Regions from separate parts of the Amycolatopsis sp. 3B14 genome, predicted to be linked through region 2. Evidence: riboswitches for the same ligand, from Rfam matches in the RefSeq annotation. Region 2 holds a riboswitch; each other region holds the start of a gene.
What was found. A riboswitch is a leader RNA that binds a small molecule or an ion and turns the genes downstream of it on or off. The one in region 2 is predicted to bind S-adenosylmethionine.
Positions count from the first base shown of each region.

Region 1: linked by a shared signal. The riboswitch ahead of ACCP09_RS09845 (methionine ABC transporter ATP-binding protein) and the one ahead of thrC (threonine synthase) in region 2 are both predicted to bind S-adenosylmethionine.
Region 3: linked by a shared signal. The riboswitch ahead of ACCP09_RS29695 (aminotransferase class V-fold PLP-dependent enzyme) and the one ahead of thrC (threonine synthase) in region 2 are both predicted to bind S-adenosylmethionine.

Region 1 covers NZ_JBHZEN010000018.1:9,916-16,714, forward strand. The annotation lists gene ACCP09_RS09835 (TetR/AcrR family transcriptional regulator) at 1-277, opposite strand, end outside; gene ACCP09_RS09840 (DHA2 family efflux MFS transporter permease subunit) at 421-1,836, shown strand; gene ACCP09_RS09845 (methionine ABC transporter ATP-binding protein) at 1,884-2,897, opposite strand; SAM riboswitch class I at 3,085-3,176, opposite strand; gene rsmA (16S rRNA (adenine(1518)-N(6)/adenine(1519)-N(6))-dimethyltransferase RsmA) at 3,242-4,102, opposite strand; gene ACCP09_RS09855 (transglycosylase family protein) at 4,208-5,608, opposite strand; gene ACCP09_RS09860 (TatD family hydrolase) at 5,882-6,712, opposite strand; gene metG (methionine--tRNA ligase) at 6,709-6,799, opposite strand, start outside.
Region 2 covers NZ_JBHZEN010000004.1:132,466-139,264, reverse strand. The annotation lists gene ACCP09_RS03375 (ComEC/Rec2 family competence protein) at 1-375, shown strand, start outside; gene thrC (threonine synthase) at 407-1,672, opposite strand; SAM riboswitch class I at 1,686-1,818, opposite strand; gene holA (DNA polymerase III subunit delta) at 1,955-2,935, shown strand; gene rpsT (30S ribosomal protein S20) at 3,403-3,663, opposite strand; gene ACCP09_RS03355 (EamA family transporter) at 3,817-4,680, shown strand; gene ACCP09_RS03350 (VOC family protein) at 4,703-5,083, shown strand; gene ACCP09_RS03345 (class I SAM-dependent methyltransferase) at 5,314-5,913, opposite strand; gene lepA (translation elongation factor 4) at 6,016-6,799, shown strand, end outside.
Region 3 covers NZ_JBHZEN010000056.1:94,666-101,464, forward strand. The annotation lists gene ACCP09_RS29680 (penicillin-binding transpeptidase domain-containing protein) at 1-608, shown strand, start outside; gene ACCP09_RS29685 (ArsR/SmtB family transcription factor) at 653-1,342, shown strand; gene ACCP09_RS29690 (potassium/proton antiporter) at 1,553-3,031, shown strand; SAM riboswitch class IV at 3,078-3,192, shown strand; gene ACCP09_RS29695 (aminotransferase class V-fold PLP-dependent enzyme) at 3,227-4,549, shown strand; gene lspA (signal peptidase II) at 4,759-5,334, shown strand; gene ACCP09_RS29705 (RluA family pseudouridine synthase) at 5,331-6,257, shown strand; gene ACCP09_RS29710 (RidA family protein) at 6,254-6,649, opposite strand; gene ACCP09_RS29715 (helix-turn-helix transcriptional regulator) at 6,747-6,799, shown strand, end outside.

The DNA of each region.
Region 1 (6,799 bases), on a different contig from region 2:
GGTCGGAGAGCCTGCGCAGCAGCTCCTCGCGGGTCTGCGCGGGGTCGTCCTGGGCCCGCGCCCACTCGATGATCTCGTCGAGCGAGGCGCCGATGTCCTCGATCAGGCTGTGGACGATGTCTTCCTTCGTGCGGAAGTGGTAGTAGAGCGCGGCTTTGGTCACGCCGAGCGCCTCCGCGATCTCCCGCAACGACGTCTTCTCGTAGCCCTGCTCGACGAACAGGTCCAGCGCGATCTGCTGGATGCGCTCGCGCGTGTCGGTCCGCCGCCCCGCCATGACCGTCCTTCCTGAGGAACTCTCAAACTTGCTTGACGCCCGGCTAGCAATAGGCCTAGCCTGTCCACAGCGCCATTACTTGTCGGCCGACTAGTAATGCTTGCTCTCAGTCTAACCCAGTTCTCCACCAGGGGGTTTCCACCATGACGACAACCACTCCGGCGCCGGTGACGGCACCGGCCGACTCGAGAAAGTGGTGGGCGCTCGCGGTCGTCGGGCTCGCCCAGCTTCTGGTCATCATCGACACCACCATCGTCAACATCGCGCTGCCCACCGCGCAGGCCGACCTCGGCATGTCCGACGTGGCCCGCCAGTGGGCGATCACCGCCTACACGCTGGCCTTCGGTGGCCTGCTGCTGCTCGGCGGGCGGCTGGCCGACCGGCTGGGCCGCAAGAACACGCTCATCGTGGGCGCGCTCGGGTTCGCCGCCGCGTCCGCGCTCGGCGGGATGGCCGCCGGTCCAGGCCTGCTCATCGGCGCCCGCGCGGCCCAGGGGGTCTTCGCCGCGCTGCTGGCGCCGTCCACGCTCTCGCTGCTGACCATCACCTTCACCGAGGCGAAGGAACGGGCGAAGGCGTTCGGGATCTTCAGCGCCATCATGATGTCCGGCGGCGCGGTCGGCCTGGTTGCCGGTGGCGCGCTGGCCGAGTACGCGTCCTGGCGCTGGTGCCTCTACGTGAACCTGCCGATCGCGATCGCCGCCGCGATCGCGGGCTGGTTCGTGCTGCCGAACGTGCGTGGTCACCGCGAGACGCGGCTCGACTGGCTCAGCGGAGTGCTCGGCAGCGCGGGGATCGCCGGGCTCGTCTACGGATTCTCCGAGGCGGCGACCCGCGGCTGGGGGTCGCCCGTGGTGCTCGGCACGCTGATCGCGGCGGTCGTGCTGCTGGCCGGGTTCGTGTTCCGGCAGGCCCGGGTCCGGAACCCGCTGCTGCCGCTGCACATCCTGGCCGACCGCGCCCGCTCGTCGGGCTTCCTGACCATCGCCGTCGCGGCGTTCGGGATGTTCGGGATGTTCCTGTTCCTCACCTACCAGCTGCAGGCGATCATGGGCTTCGGCGCGCTCGGCGCCGGCCTGGCGTTCCTGCCGTTCCTGCTGGGCAACGTCACGGTCTCGACGCTGCTGACCCGGCGGCTGATCCCGCGGACCGGGCCGCGCCCGCTGCTGGTCATCGGGCTCCTGCTGATGGCCGCCGGGCTCGCCGGGCTGACCCAGCTGTCGGTCGACACGTCCTACTGGGGCCTGGTCCTGCCGGTGGAACTGGTGATGGGCGCAGGCGCCGGACTGGCGATGCCTACGGTCATGAACATCGCGACCGCCGGGGTGGAGCCGAAGGACGCCGGGGTGGCGTCGGCGTTCATCACGACGTCCCAGCAGGTCGGCGCGTCGATCGGCACGGCGTCGCTGAACACGATCGCCGCGAGCGCGACCGCCTCGGTCGCCGGGCTGGCCCTGCCCGCGGCGACCGTGCACGGCTACGCGGTGGCGAACGGCTGGGCCGCGGCGATCGTGGCCGCGGGCGCGATCGCGGTCGGGGTCCTGGTCCGGGGGAAGTGAGACGAGGAGGGGCGCCCCGGCCGGGACGCCCCTCCTCTCGCGCCTGGTCAGGCCGCGACGACGCTCTTCGGGCCTTCCTTCGGGTGCACGACGTGCGCGCCGCGGTCGGCGATCCACGCCAGCGCCGCGTCGGCCTGGCTGCCGTTGACTCCGACCCGGAACCGGGCCACCGGGGTGTCCCCGACGCGGGTGAGGCCGCCGCCGATGGTGGCGAGCTCGACCTCGAACCGGGCGGAGGCCTCGGGCAGCAGCGCGCCGACGGCCGCGAAGCCGATCAGCACCACGTCGACGGACCGGTCGTAGCTCGACGACTGGCTGCGCGGCGTGTCGATCGGGGGCAGCAGGCTCTGCGCGACCTTGCTGGCCGGGTTCGCCAGCAACTCCAGGACGGTGCCCTGCTCGACGAGCCGCCCGTCCTCCAGCACCGCGACCCCGTCGCAGACGCGCCGCACCGCGGCACCGTCCTGGGTGGTCAGCAGCACCGTCACGCCCAGCTCCGCGCGGGCGCGGTCGAGGACGGTCAGCACCGCGCCGGTCTCCTCGGCGCCGACACCGGCGGTCGGGTCGTCGGCGAGCAGCACGGCCGGGCCCGCGGCCAGCGACCGGGCGAGCGCGACGCGGCGGCGCTGGCCCGGGGTGAGTTCACTCGGGCGCAGCGCGGCGCGCTGGGTCAGGCCGGCCAGGTCGAGCAGGCGGCCGACGCGGCTGCGCCGCTGCGGGCCCTCCAGGCCGAGCTGCTCCAGCGGGGCCGCGACGTTGCCCGCCACGGTGCGCTCGGCGTGCAGCACCGGCTGCGCGTCCAGCACCGCGACCTGGCGGCGCACCTCGCGCAGCTTCCGCCCGTCGAGACCGGTGGTGTTCAGGCCGTCCAGCCGCACCACGCCGCGGTCGGGCTTCTCCTGCAGGGCGATGCACCGGGTCAGGGTGGACTTGCCGGAGCCGGCCGGGCCGACGACGCCGAACAGGGCGCCGGCGGGCACCTCGACGCTCACGTCCCGCAGGGCGTGGACGGGCTTGGCGGCACCGGGGAAGGACTTGGTCAGGTTTTCGACAGTGATCACGAATGGCTCCAGCACAACGGGCGCGAACGCGCCGACCGCACACCAAGTAGACCGTCTACAGAGGACGGTCAGGCGAAATCAGGAAATGGTGGTGAAGGGAAAGCGGTCAGCGACGACACGCGCAGACCGTGCGACGACATTCGTCGACGACGCGGCGCCTCGTGAGCATCGTGCGGTACACAGGAATCCTCCATCGGTCCTGGCGTTAGCACCTGCGCCCGGGTGGGGTGGTTGCTGCGGCTTCGGCGAGCCAGGTCTCTCAGCCGCTCGGGATGGATACCTCAAAGAGTAGAACGGACTTCACATCTTCTTGGCAAGTCCCTGGTCCGGATCAGGGTGCGAGATCACACAAACGGTGGTAAGGACTTGCTCTTGGCGATCTTGGCGAAGTCCCTTACCCCCAGTTGCTCGCCCCGCGCGCGAGGGTCGACGCCGGCCGCGCGGAGGATCGCCTCGGCCTTCTCCCCCGAGCCCGCCCACGACGACAACGCGGCGCGCAGGGTCTTGCGACGCTGGGCGAAGGCGGCGTCGACGACGGCGAAGACCTCGTCCCGGTCCGCGTCCGACACCGGTTCCGCGGCGCGCTCGAAGCCGACGAGCGCGGAGTCGACGTTCGGCACCGGCCAGAACACCGCGCGCGGCACGGGCGCGACCTTGCGGGCCGGGCCGTACCAGGCGAGCTTCACGCTCGGGACGCCGTAGATGCGGCTGCCGGGGCCCGCGGCCATCCGGTCGGCGACCTCCGTCTGCACCATCACCAGGCCGTGCGCCAGCGACGGCAGCTCGGCGAGCAGGTGCAGGACCACCGGGACGGCGACGTTGTAGGGCAGGTTGGCCACGAGGTGCGTGGGCTCCTGCGCCAGGTCCGCCCGCTGGAGCTTGAGGGCGTCCTGGATGTGCACGGTGAACCGGGCGGCGGCCTCGGGGGCGCGCTCGGTGATCGTGGCCGGCAGGCGCTCGCCGAGGACCGGGTCGATTTCGACGGCGGTGACCTGTGCGCCCGAGTCCAGGAGGCCGAGGGTCAGGGAGCCGAGGCCGGGACCGACTTCCAGGACGTGGTCGCCGTCGCCCACTCCGGAGAGGTCGACGATGCGGCGGACCGTGTTCGGGTCGTGCACGAAGTTCTGGCCGAGCTTCTTCGTGGGACGGACGTCCAGCTCGGCGGCCAAGCCACGGATCTCGGCTGGTCCGAGCAGTGCGGTCACGCCGGGAATGCTACTGGCCCGCGAGTACCGCACTTGTGGAAGGTGACCCGGAAAAGAAGATGACCCCGGCCGCAGGCCGGGGTCATGATGTGTGTGCTGTGGGGGTCAGCTGGTGGCCTTGGCGCCACAGACGGGCCAGGCGCCGTAGCCGCCGCGGTCGTCGCGCACCTTGGTCGCCACCGCGATCTGCTGCTCACGGGTGGCCTGGTGCGGGTAGGCCGCGTACTGGTCGCCGCCGTAGGCGTCCCACGTGCTCTTGTTGAACTGCAGGCCGCCGTAGTAGCCGTTGCCCGTGTTGATCGACCAGTTGCCGCCGGACTCGCACTTCGCGATCGCGTCCCAGATGGCGCTGTCGCTGATCACCGGCTGCTTCGTGCCGACCCGGACGATCTTCGGCTTGGCCTCGACGATCACCTTCGTCGAGAGCTCCTCGCGGGCGGTCTCCTTGCCGTTGCGCTTGGTGATCCGGTAGGTCACCAGCTTCTTGCCCGCGGTGCCCGGGTCCTGGACGACCTCGTCGCCCGCGTCGAGCGTCGCGTCCTTGATCTCCTGGACCGGAGGATCGATGTCCTCTTCCTGGTTGATCACGGTGACCCCGGTGCGCGAGATGTGCACCTCGGCGCCGTTGGTCAGCTTGAGGGCCAGGCCGCCCTCGATCTCGTCGTCCGGGCCGAGCGACATGCCCTGCTCCGCCAGGAACTCCTCCGCGGTGATCGCGGTGGTGCTGATCTGGCGCGGGGCGGCGTCGCCGTCGTAGACGGTGATGTCCTTGAGGGTCTTGACCTCGACGGTCGCGCCGTCGAGGGGCAGCTCCGCGTCCAGCGGCATCGAGAACGCGGTGCCCGGGCCGAACTGGCCGCTCAGGCCCAGCTGCGTGATGGCTTCCTGCAGGCTCGTCGCGCGAACCCAGGACTCGCGGGCGACCCCGTCGACGACCAGGTTCAGCTTGCGGCCGCGCTCCAGCTTGATGACGCCACCGTCACCGACCGGCGCCTGCGGCGAGGGGGACAGCGCGTCGTGCTCACCGACGGTGAGACCGGCGTCCTCGAGGACCTCGCCGACCGTCTTGCCGAAGCTGTGCACGGTCTGCGTGTGGCCGTCGACGTCGACGGTCACGCTCTTGTTCATGGCCAGCGCGGCCGCGCCGCCACCGGTGAGGCTGATCAGGAGGGCCAGGACCGAGCCGCGGAGGAACCGCCGCTTCCAGGTCTTGACCGCGGAGACGAGGGCCTTCTCCGGCTCCTCCTCGGCCTCCACGGCGGCCGTGCGGTCCTGTGCGGCCGCGTCCGGGATGGCGAGGGCCGGGAGCATCGTGGTCTCGGCGTTGATCAGCCGGATCAGCTCGTCGACGTCGATCTCGGCCTCGGCCATGAGATCGTCCGCGTCGTTGCCGAGCACCGTGCGGATGTCGTGCTCGGTGACAGCCAGGTCGTCCGAGAACGCGTCGGCGTCGGGCCAGTCGAGGGTGCCCACGGCGCCACCACGGCTGGACTCGAACCAGTCCATCGCCTCAGTCGGGCGCGCGTCGGCCCATCTACTACCAGTCACAGCAGGTCGATCCCTTTCGCACTACGGCTCCCGAAGTCTTCGCCATCCCCGATCCCGACCTGCACTGGCTTGACTCCGGGTGTCCCGCTCTTCGCCCGGTTGGAGCGATCATGCGGCACGGTCACGGGACAGTAACGGACCCCGCGAGGTTGCGCAAACACCGGGCGGAATGTCGTGGCGTTCGTCACTCCTCCAGGTGGATGGTTGATTTCCACGGATGTCGCAGTCCGTTCAACCCGCTGTGACGGACGGCAGCCGGAAGACGCGTTCGGCCGTCGCCGACACCGCCGAACAGACCTGTTCCAGCCCCTCCGAACGGAGGTCGGCGAGGAAAGCGACCGTATAAGCGGTGCAGTACGGCTCGTTCGGCCGTCCGCGGAACGGGTGCGGCGTCAGGAACGGCGCGTCGGTCTCGACGAGGAACTGCCCGGACGGCACGAGCCGCGCCGCGGCCTGCAGCGCCCGGGCGTTGCGGAACGTGACCGTGCCGGCGAACGACAGCACGTAACCGGCGTCCACACAGCGGCGCGCGATGTCCTCGTCGCCGGAGAAGCAGTGGAACACCACGGTCTCCGGCGCGCCCTCCTCGTCCAGGATCCGCAGCACGTCCTCATGCGCGTCCCGGTCGTGGATCATCAGCGGCTTGCCGACCCGCTTGGCGAGGTCGATGTGCCAGCGGAACGCCTCCTGCTGGGCGTCCGGCGGCGAGTAGTCCCAGTAGTAGTCCAGACCCGTCTCACCGACGGCGACCACCCGGTCCTGACGCGCCAGACGCTCTATTTCGGACTGTTCCGGCTCGCCGAAGTCCTTGGTGCGCGTGGGGTGGATCGCCACCGCGGCCCACACCCGCTCGTCCCAAGTGGACGCTTCCGCGGCCCAGCGGGCGGCGTCCAGGTCGTCGGCGACGGTCACCATCCTCGTCACCCCGGCCGCCGCGGCGCGGTCGGCCAGCTCGGCCACGTCGGCCGCCGTGACCGCACCGCAGGCGTCCAGGTGCGTGTGCGAGTCGACCACCGGCGCCGGGAGGCGCTCCGGCACCGGTGGCCGTTCCTTCTTGCTCACTGCGCGATCGGAGCCCACTCCGGACCGGTCTCGCCGAGCTTCGGGTCGAGCTTGGCGAACAGCGGCGTCGGCTTGGCCAGCGGGCGG
Region 2 (6,799 bases):
GACGACGGAACACAGATCAACAACGGCTCGGTCGTGCTACGAGCTCGCACCACGGCGGGCAGCGTGCTGCTGACCGGCGACGTCGAACTCGCGGCACAGGCTGACCTGCTGGCCGCCGGAACGGATCTGCACGCGGAGATCCTGAAGGTGCCGCACCACGGCAGCAGGTTCTCGCTGCCGCAGTTCCTGGCCGCGGTGTCCGCGCGGCTGGCGCTGGTCAGCGTCGGTCCGGGCAACCGCTACGGCCACCCGAACCGGACGACACTCGAAACACTGACCGCGGACGGCGCACTCATCGCCCGCACGGACACCGACGGCGACACCGCGGTGATCCCCGACCAGTCCGGCCCAGCCGTTGTGCGCCGGGGAAAGTGAGGTGGCACCTTGATCGGAGACCGAGGAGCTGTCAGAGACCCAGAGCCTTGTGGACGGCCGCCGCCGACGGCGGGACCGTCGCCTTCGGGCCGACCTCGTTCTCGATCGCGTCCAGGGTCTTCAGGCCGTCACCGGTGATGAGCAGGACGGTCTCGGCGTCCGGGTCGATCTTGCCGGCTTCGATGAGCTTCTTCGCCGTCGCGACGGTGACGCCGCCGGCGGTCTCGGTGAAGATGCCCTCGGTGCGGGCGAGCAGGCGGATGCCCTCGACGACCTCTTCGTCGGTCACGTCCTCGATCGCGCCGCCCGTGCGGCGAACCGTGTCGAGCACGTAGGGGCCGTCGGCCGGGTTGCCGATCGCGAGCGAGCGGGCGATGGTGTCCGGCTTGACCGGCTGCACGACGTCGTGACCGTTGCGGAACGCCGCGGAAACCGGCGAGCAGCCGGCCGCCTGCGCGCCGAACACCTTGTACGGGGTGTCCTCGACCAGGCCCAGCTTGGCGAACTCGCGGAAGCCCTTGTCCACCTTGGTCAGCTGGGAGCCCGAGGCGATCGGCACGACGATCTGCTCGGGGATCCGCCAGCCGAGCTGCTCGGCGACCTCGTAGGCGAGCGTCTTCGAGCCCTCGGAGTAGTACGGGCGGACGTTGACGTTCACGAACGCCCAGTTCTCGTGCTCGGCGGCCAGCTCGGTGGCCAGGCGGTTGACGTCGTCGTAGTTGCCGTCGACAGCGATCAGGTTGCCGTCGTAGACCGCGGTGGTCAGGACCTTGGCGCGCTCGAGCGAGGACGGGATGAGCACCACGGACTGCCAGCCGGCGCGGGCCGCGGCCGCGGCGACGGCGTTGGCCAGGTTGCCGGTGGAGGGGCAGGCCAGGGTGTCGAACCCGAACTCGCGAGCCGCGGCCAGTGCGACGGCGACGACGCGGTCCTTGAACGAGTGGGTGGGGTTGCCGGTGTCGTCCTTGACCCACAGGCTCTTCACACCGAGAGCCTTGGCGAGCCGGTCGGCCTTCACCAGCCTGGTACAGCCGGGCTCGGTGTTCGGGATCTCCTCGACGTTCGAAGGCACCGGCAGCAGCCGCTTGTAGCGCCAGATGTTGCGCGGGCCCGCCTCGATGTCCTCACGGCGGACGCGACCGAAGTCGTAGGCGACCTCCAGCGGCGAGAAGTCCTCGGCGGAGACGAACTCCGGGGCGAGCGGCTGGCGGTGGCCCTCTTCCTTGGAGACCAGTTCCACGGCCGGACCGAGGTCGACGGTGCGACGGGTGGTGGTCGAATCGAGGGCTGCAGTCATCGCGAGGTTCCTTTCCTCATCTGCCCCGCTGACGCGGGCCGGAATTGGCACCGTGATCGTCAGCTACCTCGCGGAATCGAGATGACAGGCTGACGCCGGTTGCCGGGGCTTCGTCGGGCCGTTCCCTCTGCCCCTCTGGATGAGCGGTATTCGGTTGTGGTGGCTGTCGCGCTCGCGCGATGCCTGGTTGACAACATACGGCACCACGCTCGGAGCACGCCATGCCCCTGCGGGTTTCATCACGCTCCGGAGCTGTCGGTGGTCCGTGGGAGGATCTGAACCGTGACCGCGCCGGCAACCACCTCCGCCCCCCTGCAGCTCGTGCTCGGTGAAGAGGAGCTGCTCGTCGAGCGCGCCGTCCGCGCCGCCCTGGAACAGGCGCGCCGGGAGGACGCGACGGCCGAGCTGACGAAGGTCCGGGTGTCCGATCTCACGCCGCCCGGCCTGGCCGAGCTGGTCAGCCCGTCGCTGTTCAGCGAGGGCCGGGTGATCGTGCTGGAAGGCGCGCAGGACATCGGCCAGGAGCTGGCCGACGCGGTGCTCGCCTACGCGAAGATGCCTGCCGACGGTGTCGTCCTGGTCGTCGTGCACACCGGTGGTGGCCGCAGCAAGGCGGCCAAGTCGCTGCCGGCGGCGCTGCGCAAGGCCGGCGCCCAGGTCACCGAATGCCCGAAGATCACCCGGCCGGTCGATCGGGAGTCGTTCGTCCGCAACGAGGTCCGGCAGGCCGGCGGCAAGATCGACCCGGCCGGGGTGGCCGCGCTGATCGACGCCGTCGGATCCGACCTGCGAGAGCTGGCCGCGGCGGCGTCGCAGCTGGTGGCCGACTCGGGCGGCCGGGTCGACGAGGAAGCCGTGCGCCGCTACCACCGGGGCCGCGCGGACGTGACGGGTTTCGCGGTGGCGGAGAAGGCCGTCGCGGGCGAGCGCGGCGCGGCGCTCGAAGCGATGCGGTGGGCGCTCCAGATCGGCGTGGCGCACGTCCTGATCGCCGACGCCCTCGCGGACGCCGTCCGCACGATCGCCCGCGTGTCGGCGGCGGGCCGCGGCAACCCGAACCAGATGGCCGGTGAGCTGGGCATGCCGCCGTGGAAGATCCGCAAGGCGCAGGGGCAGTCCCGCGGGTGGACGCAGGCCGGACTGGCCGAGGCGATGGCCGTGGTGGCGCGGGTGAACGCCGAGGTCAAGGGCCAGGCCGCGGACCCGGCCTACGCGCTCGAGCGGGCCGTCCTGGAACTAGCCGCCGCCCGCGACAAGCGCTGAGTTCGGCGCCGCGTTCCGTTGCGGTCAGCCCGGAGGCGGGGCGCGCCGCTGCTCGGGACGAGCGTTGGGTCCGGCGCGCGGGTCGGACTGCGGTTGTCTGGTGGGCGTGGCGGTGGGTGCGGGGCTCGCCGTCGCTCGAGCCGAGAGGTGTGTTCGGCCCCGGGGGCCAAGCGGAAGTGTTCGGTGTGTTGGATCAGGCTCGCCGTTGCTCGGGGCGAGCGGTGGCGCCAGGGGCGGGCGGTCTTTTGACGCGCGGGAGCGCGGGCTCACCGTTGCTCGGGATGTGCTTGAGTTCGCCAGCCGACGGGCCCGGGTGAGGGGTTGTGCCCAAGCTGTATCCCCGGCTGTGCGGACGCCGGAGTCGGGGGCGCAGGAAGTCTCAGGTCCCCGCCGCTCACGAACCCGTCACCCCTGCACGGCAGAAGGGCGGGCACCCAGCCGGATGCCCGCCCCTCGGAAGATCAAGCTCAGAGCTGGTTGACGCGCTTGGCCATCGCCGACTTCTTGTTGGCGGCCTGGTTCGCGTGGATGACGCCCTTGCTGGCGGCCTTGTCCAGGGCGCGAGCGGCAGCCTGCTGCAGCTCGACGGCCTTGGCCTTGTCGCCCGCCTCGGCGGCCTCGCGGAACTTGCGGATCGCGGTCTTCACCGAGGACTTGACCGACTGGTTGCGCTGGCGCGCCTTCTCGTTGGTCTTGATGCGCTTGATCTGGGACTTGATGTTGGCCATGAAGGCGCTCCTTCGATCTGTCGGTGGGTTCGCTGCCGCGCTGTACCGGCCCCGGCGTGCGGGTTTCCTCCCTGGCGGAATGCCGCACGGCAACGACCGACAAGGTTAGCAGGGCGCTACCGTGGCACTCGCACTGGCTGGGGGAGGCTGCAGGTGAACGGCACGGCGCTCGGGCTCGTCCTCGTCGCGGCCGTGGTGCACGCCGGGTGGAACCTCGCCGCCAAGCGGGTCGACGACGGGGCCCGGTTCGTCTTCCTCTACTACACCGTCTCCGCGGTGGTCTGCGCTCCGGTCGCCGTCGTGGCCCTGGTGATCGAGGGGCAGCATCCACAATGGATCTGGCTGCCCGCGGCGCTGCTGACCGCGGTCTTCCATGTCGCCTACGGCATCGTGCTGCAGCGCGGCTACCGCGTCGGCGACCTGTCCGTCGTCTACCCGCTGGCGCGGGGGAGCGGGCCGCTGCTGTCGGTGCTCGCGGCGGTCGTCCTGCTCGGCGAGCGGCCCGGGTGGCTCGGGCTCGCCGGTGCCCTTCTCGTCGTGACCGGGGTGCTGGTCATCGGGCTCGGCCCGCGCTCGGCGGCGGACGCCCGCGCCCGCCGGGCCGGGGTCTTCTACGGGCTGCTCACCGGCGTCGCCATCGCGGCCTACACGCTCTGGGACGACCACGCCGTCAACGCCCTCGCCGTCCCGCCGCTGACCTACTTCGCCGCCGGTTCGGTGCTGCAGAGCCTGCTGCTCGCGCCCGCGGCCCTACGCGCAGACGGGCGGATCGGCGCGCTGTGGCGGGCGCATTGGCGGGAGGCGGTGGCCGTCGGGGTGCTGTCGCCGGTCGCCTACGTGCTCGTGCTCTACGCGATGCGCATGGCGCCGGTCAGCCTGGTCGCGCCCGCGCGCGAGGTGAGCATCGTGCTGGGCGGGATCGCGGCCTGGCTCGTGCTGGACGAGCCGCACCCGGCGCGCCGCCTGGCCGGCTCGGTCGTCGTCCTGGCCGGAATTGCCGCGATTGCGGCTTCCTGACCAGGTGGGGTAGGCAGGAGGTATGGACGTCCTGAGCAGCCGGGTGCTGATCCACCCCCGCGATCCCGAGAAGACCACGGCGTTCTACCGGGACGTGCTCGGCCTGGCCATCTACCGCACGTTCCCCGGCGGGACCGTGTTCTTCACCGGCCAGGGCTACCTGGAGGTCGTCGGCCGCGGCGAGCAGGGCACCAGCCCCGACGTCGAGCTGTGGTTCCAGGTCCGCGACCTCAAGGCCACGCTCGACGAGCTGGCCGAACGCGGGGTCGTGCCGGACCGCGAGGCCCGCCGCGAGCCGTGGGGCCTGGACGAGGCGCGCATCTCCGACCCGGACGGCACGTCGATCGTGCTGGTGGAGATCCCGCCGGACCATCCACTGCGGACGGACATCCGCGCGCAGTGAGCCGCCACACGGGACCGGCGGCGGGCCTGGGCTTGTTCCGGTGCGTCGGCGGATCCCGCGGGGCCGGGGTTCGTCTCGCGGCGCTGGTGGTGCCTGGGGCTGGTTCTTGGGGTGCGTTGACCGTGGATCTCGCCGGAGCTGGTTCTCGACTTGCGCCGCCGATCGTGCGGCGCCGGTGACGGCGGATCTCGCGGGGCCGGTTTTGATTTGGGGTGGCAGGTGGCGCAGGCTCAGGCGGGCCGTCGGGCGCGGAACTGGGCGGCCAGCGGCGCGGTGACGCCCGGGGGTTGCCACACCCACGTCTGCAGCTCGGTGAAACCGGCCTCGACCAGTTCGGCCGCCAGCGCGTGCCGCGGCACGGGGAGCCACTTCTCGTGCGCCGAGAGGATCAGCCGGCCGCCCGGGCGCAGCACCCGCCGCAGCTCGTGGAAGCCCGCGAGGCGGTCGTCCCACAGTTGGACGTTGTTCACGCTCACCACCACGTCCACGGAGGCCTCGTCCAGGCCCGTCCGCTCCGCCGAACCGCGGGCCAGCCGGATCCGGCCCGCCGCGATCTCCGCCGCGCAGCGGGCCTGCGCCAGCGCCAGCATCTCCGGCGACGGGTCCACCCCGTGCGCCACCGCCGCGCGCCGGCCGGCCAGTCGCAGGCCCACCCCGGGACCGGGGCCGACCACCAGCACCGTCTCCTCCGGGGTGAGCCTCGCCACGTCCACCACGTGCGATTCGGTCGCGCCGTTCGCCTGGGCCATCACGGCGCCGCCGATGCGGCCCAGCAGGCCGCGGGGGTGACCGAAGGCCCGGTCCAGGATCTGCTCGATGGTTGTGCTCATACCTCCAGGTCAGCACTCGCCACCGCTCACCGGCATCGGGGATGACCCGGAAATCGGGCATGGGAACATGGAGTCGTACCCCACGACGAGCCGAGGATCCGAGTGAGCACGTTCGCCGACCAGACCTTCACGCCGCCGGAGCAGATCCGGAACTTCTGCATCATCGCGCACATCGACCACGGCAAGTCCACCCTGGCCGACCGGATGCTGCAGCTCACCGGCGTGGTCGAGGAGCGGGCCATGCGCGCGCAGTACCTCGACCGGATGGACATCGAGCGCGAGCGGGGCATCACGATCAAGGCCCAGAACGTGCGCCTCCCGTGGCAGGTCGACGGCCGCGACCACGTCCTGCACCTCATCGACACCCCGGGCCACGTGGACTTCACCTACGAGGTCTCCCGGGCACTGGAGGCGTGTGAGGGCGCGATCCTGCTGGTCGACGCGGCGCAGGGCATCGAGGCGCAGACCCTGGCCAACCTGTACCTGGCGCTGGAGAAGGACCTGCACATCATCCCGGTCCTGAACAAGATCGACCTCCCCGCCGCTGACCCGGACAAGTACGCCGCCGAGCTGGCGCACATCATCGGCTGCGACCCGTCCGAGGTCCTGCGCGTCTCGGCGAAGACCGGCATGGGCGTGCCCGACCTGCTGGACGAGGTCGTCCGCCAGGTGCCGCCGCCGGTCGGCGACGCCGATGCCCCGGCCCGCGCCATGATCTTCGACTCGGTCTACGACACCTACCGCGGCGTCGTCACCTACATCCGCGTCGTGGACGGCAAGATCACCCCGCGCGAGCGGATCCGGATGATGTCCACCGGCGCCACGCACGAGCTGCTGGAAGTCGGCATCATCTCGCCGGAGCCCAAGCCCAGCGCGGGTCTCGGCG
Region 3 (6,799 bases), on a different contig from region 2:
ACGACGACCAGTTCTCCTACCCGCCGCTGCCGCTGCACTCGGCGTTCGCGCACTCGTGCAACACCACGTTCGCGCAGCTCGCCTCGACGTTGCCGCCGGACGCGCTGGCCGACGCGGCCAGCGGGTTCGGCCTCAACGCCGACTTCACCATCCCGGGCATCACCACCGAGGCGGGCAAGGTGGTCCCCACCACCAGCGGCGCCGAGCAGGTCGAGTCCGCGATCGGGCAGGGCACCGTGCAGGCGAGCCCGTTCGGACTGGCCCTGATGGCGGCCACCGTCGCCCGCGGCGACGAGGTGACGCCGCGGCTGTGGCAGGAGCTGGCGACGTCGGTGAACACCGGCTACCGGGCGCCGTCGGTGGAGGTGATCGCCGCGCTGCGGACGATGATGCGCGAGGTCGTCACCGGCGGCACCGCGACCGGGCTGCGCGGCGACGGTGTCGTGTACGGCAAGACCGGCACGGCGCAGTTCGGCGACGGCAGCCAGGCGAACGGGTGGTTCGCCGGGTACCGCGACGACGTGGCGTTCGCGGTGCTGCTGCTCGGGTCGGACTCCTCCAAGCCCGCCGTCACGGTGTCCTCGGCCTTCCTCGGCGCGCTGAGCTGACGTTTCGGCCGCGGCCGAAACGCGCGGCCACTAGCGTGGCGGGTGTGGAGACGATCGCACTGGCCGAGGTGGCCGCGGTGCTCGCCGACCCGAGCCGGGCGGCCATGTGCCTCGCCCTGCTCGACGGGCGGGCGTGGACCGTCGGGGAGCTGGCCCGTACGGCGGGGATCGCGCCGTCGACGGCGAGCGAACACGTCAGCCGCCTGAAGGAGGCGGGGTTCGTGGCGGGGGTGAAACAGGGGCGGCACGCCTACGTGCGGATCGCCGACCCGCGGGTGGCCGAGCTGATCGAGCACCTGGCGCAGCACGCCGGGCACCGGTCCGCCTCGGGCTTGCGCGAGTCCCTGCGCGTGCGGCGGCTGGCGTTCGCGCGCACCTGCTACGACCACCTGGCCGGCACGGTGGGCGTGGCCCTGCGTGACGGCATGATCCGGACGGGACTGGTGTCCGACGGGGACGGCCTCGCGCTGACCGAGCGCGGTCGTTCGGTGCTCGGCGAGCTGGGGGTGACGATCCCGGCCGGGCGGCGCCCGTTGCTGCGGGCGTGCCTGGACTGGACCGAGCGCCGCGATCACCTGGGCGGCGCGCTCCCGGCGGCGCTGTTCGAGCGCGGGGTGGAGGCGGGCTGGTTCGTGCGGCGGCCCGACCGGGCGGTGGTGGTGACCGAGGCCGCCGGGGAGCCGCTCGCGCTCCTGGGCGCGCAGCTGCCCGCCGACCGCCCCGGGGCGGCCTGACGCTTGGGTGCTCCTGCGGGGCTTGCACTGGCCACTCGTCGTCATCGTGTGCGCACCTGCCGTCGAACCCACCCGCCCGCGTCCATGTTGCCGGGCAAGGGAAACGCGGGCGCGACAGCCCGTCGAGCTGCTGCGGGACCCACCGGGGCGCGGCAGGCCACCCCGCCTCCTTATCCTGAATGCCTGACAAACCGGGCAGGGGAGGTGCGGGTGGGCGAGCTGCCGGTCGTGCTGGGGCTGGGCTCGGCCGTCCTGCTCGCCGCCGTGCTCGCGGTCCGCTTCTCCACCCGCCTCGGCCTGCCGTCGCTGCTGCTCTACCTCGTGATCGGCGTGCTGCTCGGCGAAGCCGGGTTCGGCATCCAGTTCTCCGACCCGTTCCTCACCCAGGCGCTCGGCCTGGCCGCGCTGGTCATGATCCTCGCCGAGGGCGGGCTGACCACCCGGTGGTCGGCGGTGAAACCCGCGCTGGGGCAGGGAGTGGCACTGTCCACAGTGGCGGTCGGGCTGAGCATCGCGATCACGGGGCCCGCCCTGCACTGGCTGCTCGGCCTGGACTGGCGGATGGCGCTGCTGTGGGGCGCGGTGCTGTCCTCCACCGACTCGGCCGCGGTGTTCTCCGTGCTGCGCGGCGTCGGCGTGCCCCGGCGGATCGTCGGGGCGCTGGAACTGGAGTCCGGGATCAACGACGCCCCCGCCTACATCGCGGTCGTGGTGCTGGCCGAGGGGACCCGGATCGACTGGTCGCTGCCGCTGCTGGTGGTCTACGAACTCGGCGCGGGCCTCGTCCTCGGGCTGCTGCTCGGCCTGGCCGGGGCGTGGGCGCTGCGCCGCGCCGCGCTGCCCGCCACCGGCCTCTATCCACTCGCGACGGTCGCGGTGTGCGTGGTGGCCTACTCGTCCGGGCAGCTGCTGCACGCCTCCGGCCTGCTCGCCACGTACGTCGCGGCGGTCGTGCTGGGCAATTCCCGGCTGCCGCACCGCTCGGACACGCTGTCCTTCGCCGAGGGGCTCGGCTGGCTCGCCCAGATCGGGTTGTTCGTGCTGCTGGGCCTGTTCGCCTCGCCCGAACGGCTGCTGGAGTCGATCGTGCCGGGCCTGATCGCCGCCGCGGTGGTGCTGGTGTTCGCGCGACCGGTGTCGGTGCTGGTGTCGCAGCTGCCGTTCAAGGTGCCGCTGCGCGAGCAGGTGTTCCTGTCCTGGGCGGGGTTGCGCGGCGCGGTGCCGATCGTGCTGGCGATGATCCCGCTCTCCCACGCGATGCCCGGCGCGCAACGGCTCGTGGACGCGGTATTCGTGCTGGTGATCGTGCTCACCCTGGTGCAGGGCCTCACGCTCGGCCCGCTGGCCCGGGTGCTGCGGCTGAAGGCGGACACCGAGCCGAAGGAGATCGAGGTCGACGCCGCGCCGCTGGACGAGCTGCAGGCCGAGCTGCTCCAGGTCAAGATCCAGCCCGGCTCGCACCTGCACGGCGTGTACCTGTCGGAGCTGCGGCTGCCCGCCGGGGCGTCGCTGAGCCTGATCGTCCGCGACGGCCGCAGCTTCACCCCGCAGCGCACCGACCGGCTGCAGCGTGGCGACCAGATCCTGATCGTGAGCACCGAGTCCGCGCGGGAGGCCGCCGAGCGGCGCATCCGCGCGGTGGACCGGGCCGGTCCGCTGGCGCGCTGGAAGGGCGAGTCCGGCACCTGAGACCCGCTGGCGCGCGGCGGGGGCGATCGGTTACTGTGTCCGCGTAGGTCATGAGTGCCAGCGCCAAGCCCCGGCTCGCTGGCCGGCAACCCTCCTTCCGCGGTGGGGTGCCCCGGGTGAGGACCTGGCTCGTCGCGAGGTGCGGCGGGCAAGCGCGGACCCCCTGGCGGGTCCCTGGACCCGAGGAGCCTTTCGATGACTCTCGCTCTCGAACGCGTCACCACCCCCGCCGTCACCGCCGCCGCGGCCGTCCCGCTGGTCACCGGCGGGGAGCTGGACTACGCCAACCTCGACCACGCGGCCAGCGCCCCGTGCCTGGAGGCCGTGCGCCGCGCGGTGGACGAGTTCCTGCCGCACTACGCGAGCGTGCACCGCGGGGCCGGGTTCGCCTCGCAGGTGTCCACAAAGGTCTACGAGCGCACCCGGGACGTGCTGCGCCGGTTCGTCGGCGCCCGGCGCTCGGACGCGGTCGTGTTCACCCGCAACACCACCGACGCGCTCAACCTGCTGGCCCGCAGCGTGCCGCGGCACACGTCGGTGGTCCTGTTCGACACCGAGCACCACGCCGCGCTGCTGCCCTGGCGCGGCCCGAACGTGCGCCGGATCCCGCTGCCGAACACGCGGCTGGCCGCGGTGTCCGCTGTGGACAGTGCCCTGGCGGAGTGCCCGGAGGGGCCGCGGCTGGTGGTCGTCACCGGTGCGTCGAACGTGACCGGGGAACTGCTGCCGGTGGCGGAGATCGCGGCGGTGGCCCGCCGGCACGGCGCGCGCGTCGCGCTGGACGGCGCCCAGCTCGCCCCGCACCGGCCGATCTCGGTGCGTGAGCTGGACGTCGACTACGTGGTGCTGTCCGGGCACAAGCTGTACGCGCCGTTCGGCGCGGGCGCGCTGATCGGGCGCGGCGACTGGCTGCGCGCGGCGGACCCGTACCTGGCCGGTGGCGGGGCCACGAAGCTGGTGCGCCGCGACGGCGACGGCCTCGGGGTGGCGTGGCAGAGCGGGGTGGAGCGGCACGAGGCCGGTTCGCCCAACACCGTCGGCGTGTACGCGCTGGGCGTGGCGTGCGAGCAGCTGGCGGCGTCGTGGGACGCGGTGGCCGCGCACGAGCGGGAGCTGCTGGAGCGGCTGACGCGGGGTCTCGCCGCGGTGCCGGGGCTGGCGGAGCTGCGCCTGTTCGACGGCGCGGCGGAGCGGGTCGGCACGGTGAGCTTCGTGCTCGACGGGTTCGAGCCGGGCTGGGTGGCGGCGGTCCTGTCGGCCGAGTACGGCATCGGCGTCCGCGACGGCGCGTTCTGCGCGCACATCGCGGTGCGGCGGCTGGTGGAGCGCAACGGCGGGGAGGGCCAGCAGGCGCTGCGGGTGAGCCTCGGCCTCGGCACCACGACCGAGCACGTCGACCGGCTGGTGACCGCGTTGCGGCAGATCGTCGCGCGGGGCGCGCGGTGGACGTACGGCGTGGTCGACGGCCGGTGGGCGCCGTGCCCGGACCCGCGGCCGCTGCCGGACTTCCTGCGCTGAGCGGCGGGCGGCTGCGGGAAATCGGTGCGACCGCCGCCGCGGGCAGGGAGCGCGCGGCCGCTGGGAGTCCGGCGTGCGCGGTGGTGCGGGAGGCAGGCCCCCGGCTCGCGGTGGCCTTCGCCCGCCCGGCCTCGCGTGGCTAGGCAGCGCGCTGACCGGGTTTCCCGGCCTGCGCCGGGGCGGTCGCGGCAGGCGTGGACAATGGCGGGGTGAGCAGTGACCCCCAGCCCTCCCCGGAACCGGACACCGTGCCGGACGAGCAGCAGGCCGCCCCGCCCAAGCGGCGCGCCCTGCTGCTGGCCGTGATCGCGATCGTCGTGTTCGTGGCGGACGTCGTGACCAAGTCGGTCGTCGTGGCGACCCTGGAGGGGCACGAGCCGGTCCGGGTCCTCGGCGGGCTCGTCTACCTGCAGCTGATCCGCAACCCGTTCGCGGCCTTCGGCATGGGCGTCACGGGCATGACCTGGGTGTTCGCGATCGTCGCGTTCGGGGTGGTGATCGCGCTCATCTGGTTCGCCAAGCGGCTGCGGTCGGCGGGCTGGGCGATCGGCCTGGGGCTCATCCTCGCCGGCGCGCTCGGCAACCTGGCCGACCGCGTCTTCCGCGCGCCCGGCGTGCTGCGCGGCCACGTCGTCGACTTCGTGTCGTTGTTCGCGCCCAACGGGGACGTGTGGCCGGTCTTCAACGTGGCCGACTCGGCGATCTGCGTCGGCGGCGTGCTGATCGTGCTGCTGTCCCTGCTCGGCCGCGAGTACGACGGCACGGTCAAGAGGGCCAAGCGTTGAGCGCCCGGATGCTGCCCGTCCCGGACGGGCTCGACGGCATGCGCGTCGACGCCGGGCTGGCGAAGCTGCTCGGGCTGTCCCGCACGGTCGTCGCGGAGCTGGCCGAGTCCGGCGACGTCCTGCTCGACGGCCGCCCGGCAGGCAAGTCCGACCGGCTCTCCGCCGGTGTGCTGCTCGAGGTGACCCTGCCCGACCCGGACAACCCGGTCGAGGTGGTCGCCGAACCGGTCGACGGCCTGCGCATCCTCCACGACGACGACGACATCGTGGTCGTGTCCAAGCCGGTGGGCGTCGCCGTGCACCCGAGCCCCGGCTGGACCGGGCCCACGGTCGTCGGCGGGCTCGCCGCGGCCGGGCTGCGCATCTCGACCTCCGGCGCGGCGGAGCGCCAGGGCGTCGTGCACCGCCTCGACGCGGGCACCACGGGCGTGATGGTGGTGGCGAAGAGCGAGCACGCGTACACCGTCCTGAAGCGGGCGTTCAAGGAACGCACCGTCGACAAGGGCTACCACGCCGTCGTGCAGGGCCACCCGGACCCGACGCGCGGCACGATCGACGCCCCGATCGACCGGCACCCGCGGCACGACTACAAGTTCGCCGTGGTCGCGGGCGGCCGGCCGTCGGTGACGCACTACGAGGTGATCGAGGCCTTCCGCGCGGCGTCGCTGGTGGACGTCAAACTGGAAACCGGGCGCACCCACCAGATCCGCGTGCACTTCTCGGCGCTGCGGCACCCGTGCGCGGGCGACCTCACCTACGGCGCGGACCCGGTGCTGGCCCGCAAGCTCGGCCTGACCCGGCAGTGGCTGCACGCCCGCACCCTCGGGTTCGCCCACCCCGCGGACGGCCGGTGGGTCCAGTTCGAGTCGCCCTACCCGGACGATCTGGCGCACGCGCTGGAAGTGCTGCGCGCGGAGAACTAGGCGACCGCGGTCCCTTCGAGTTCGACCATCAGCTCGGGTACCGCGAGCCGCGTCACGCCGAGCATCGTGGTGGGCGGGGCGACGCCGGCCGCGCCCAGCCGCGCCGCGAGCACGCCGTAGTGCGGGAACAGCTGATCGACGTCGGTGGTGTAGACGTTGAGCCGGACGAGGTTCGCCAGCGACATGCCGGCCTCGGCGAGCACGGCCTCCAGGTTGTCCAGGCTCAGCGCCAGTTGCTTCGCCATGTCCCCGGCGTGCTGGGGTTTTCCGTCGCCGCTCATCGCGGTCTGCCCGGCGCAGAACAGGGTCCGGGTGTGCCCGGCGACCAGTTCACCCTGGTGGTACCCCAGCTCCGCCGACCACGTCCACGGGTCGACCGCGGTGCGCTCCACTCCCACATCAGCTCCCTTCGGATCAGTGCTGTTACGGGACGAAGCCTGGCAGCGAATCACGACATCCTGTGTCGCGTATTTCGCTAGAGTTCGCGGAATGCGCGCCGACCGCCTGGTCTCGCTGGTGCTGTTGCTGCGCCGGCACGGCCG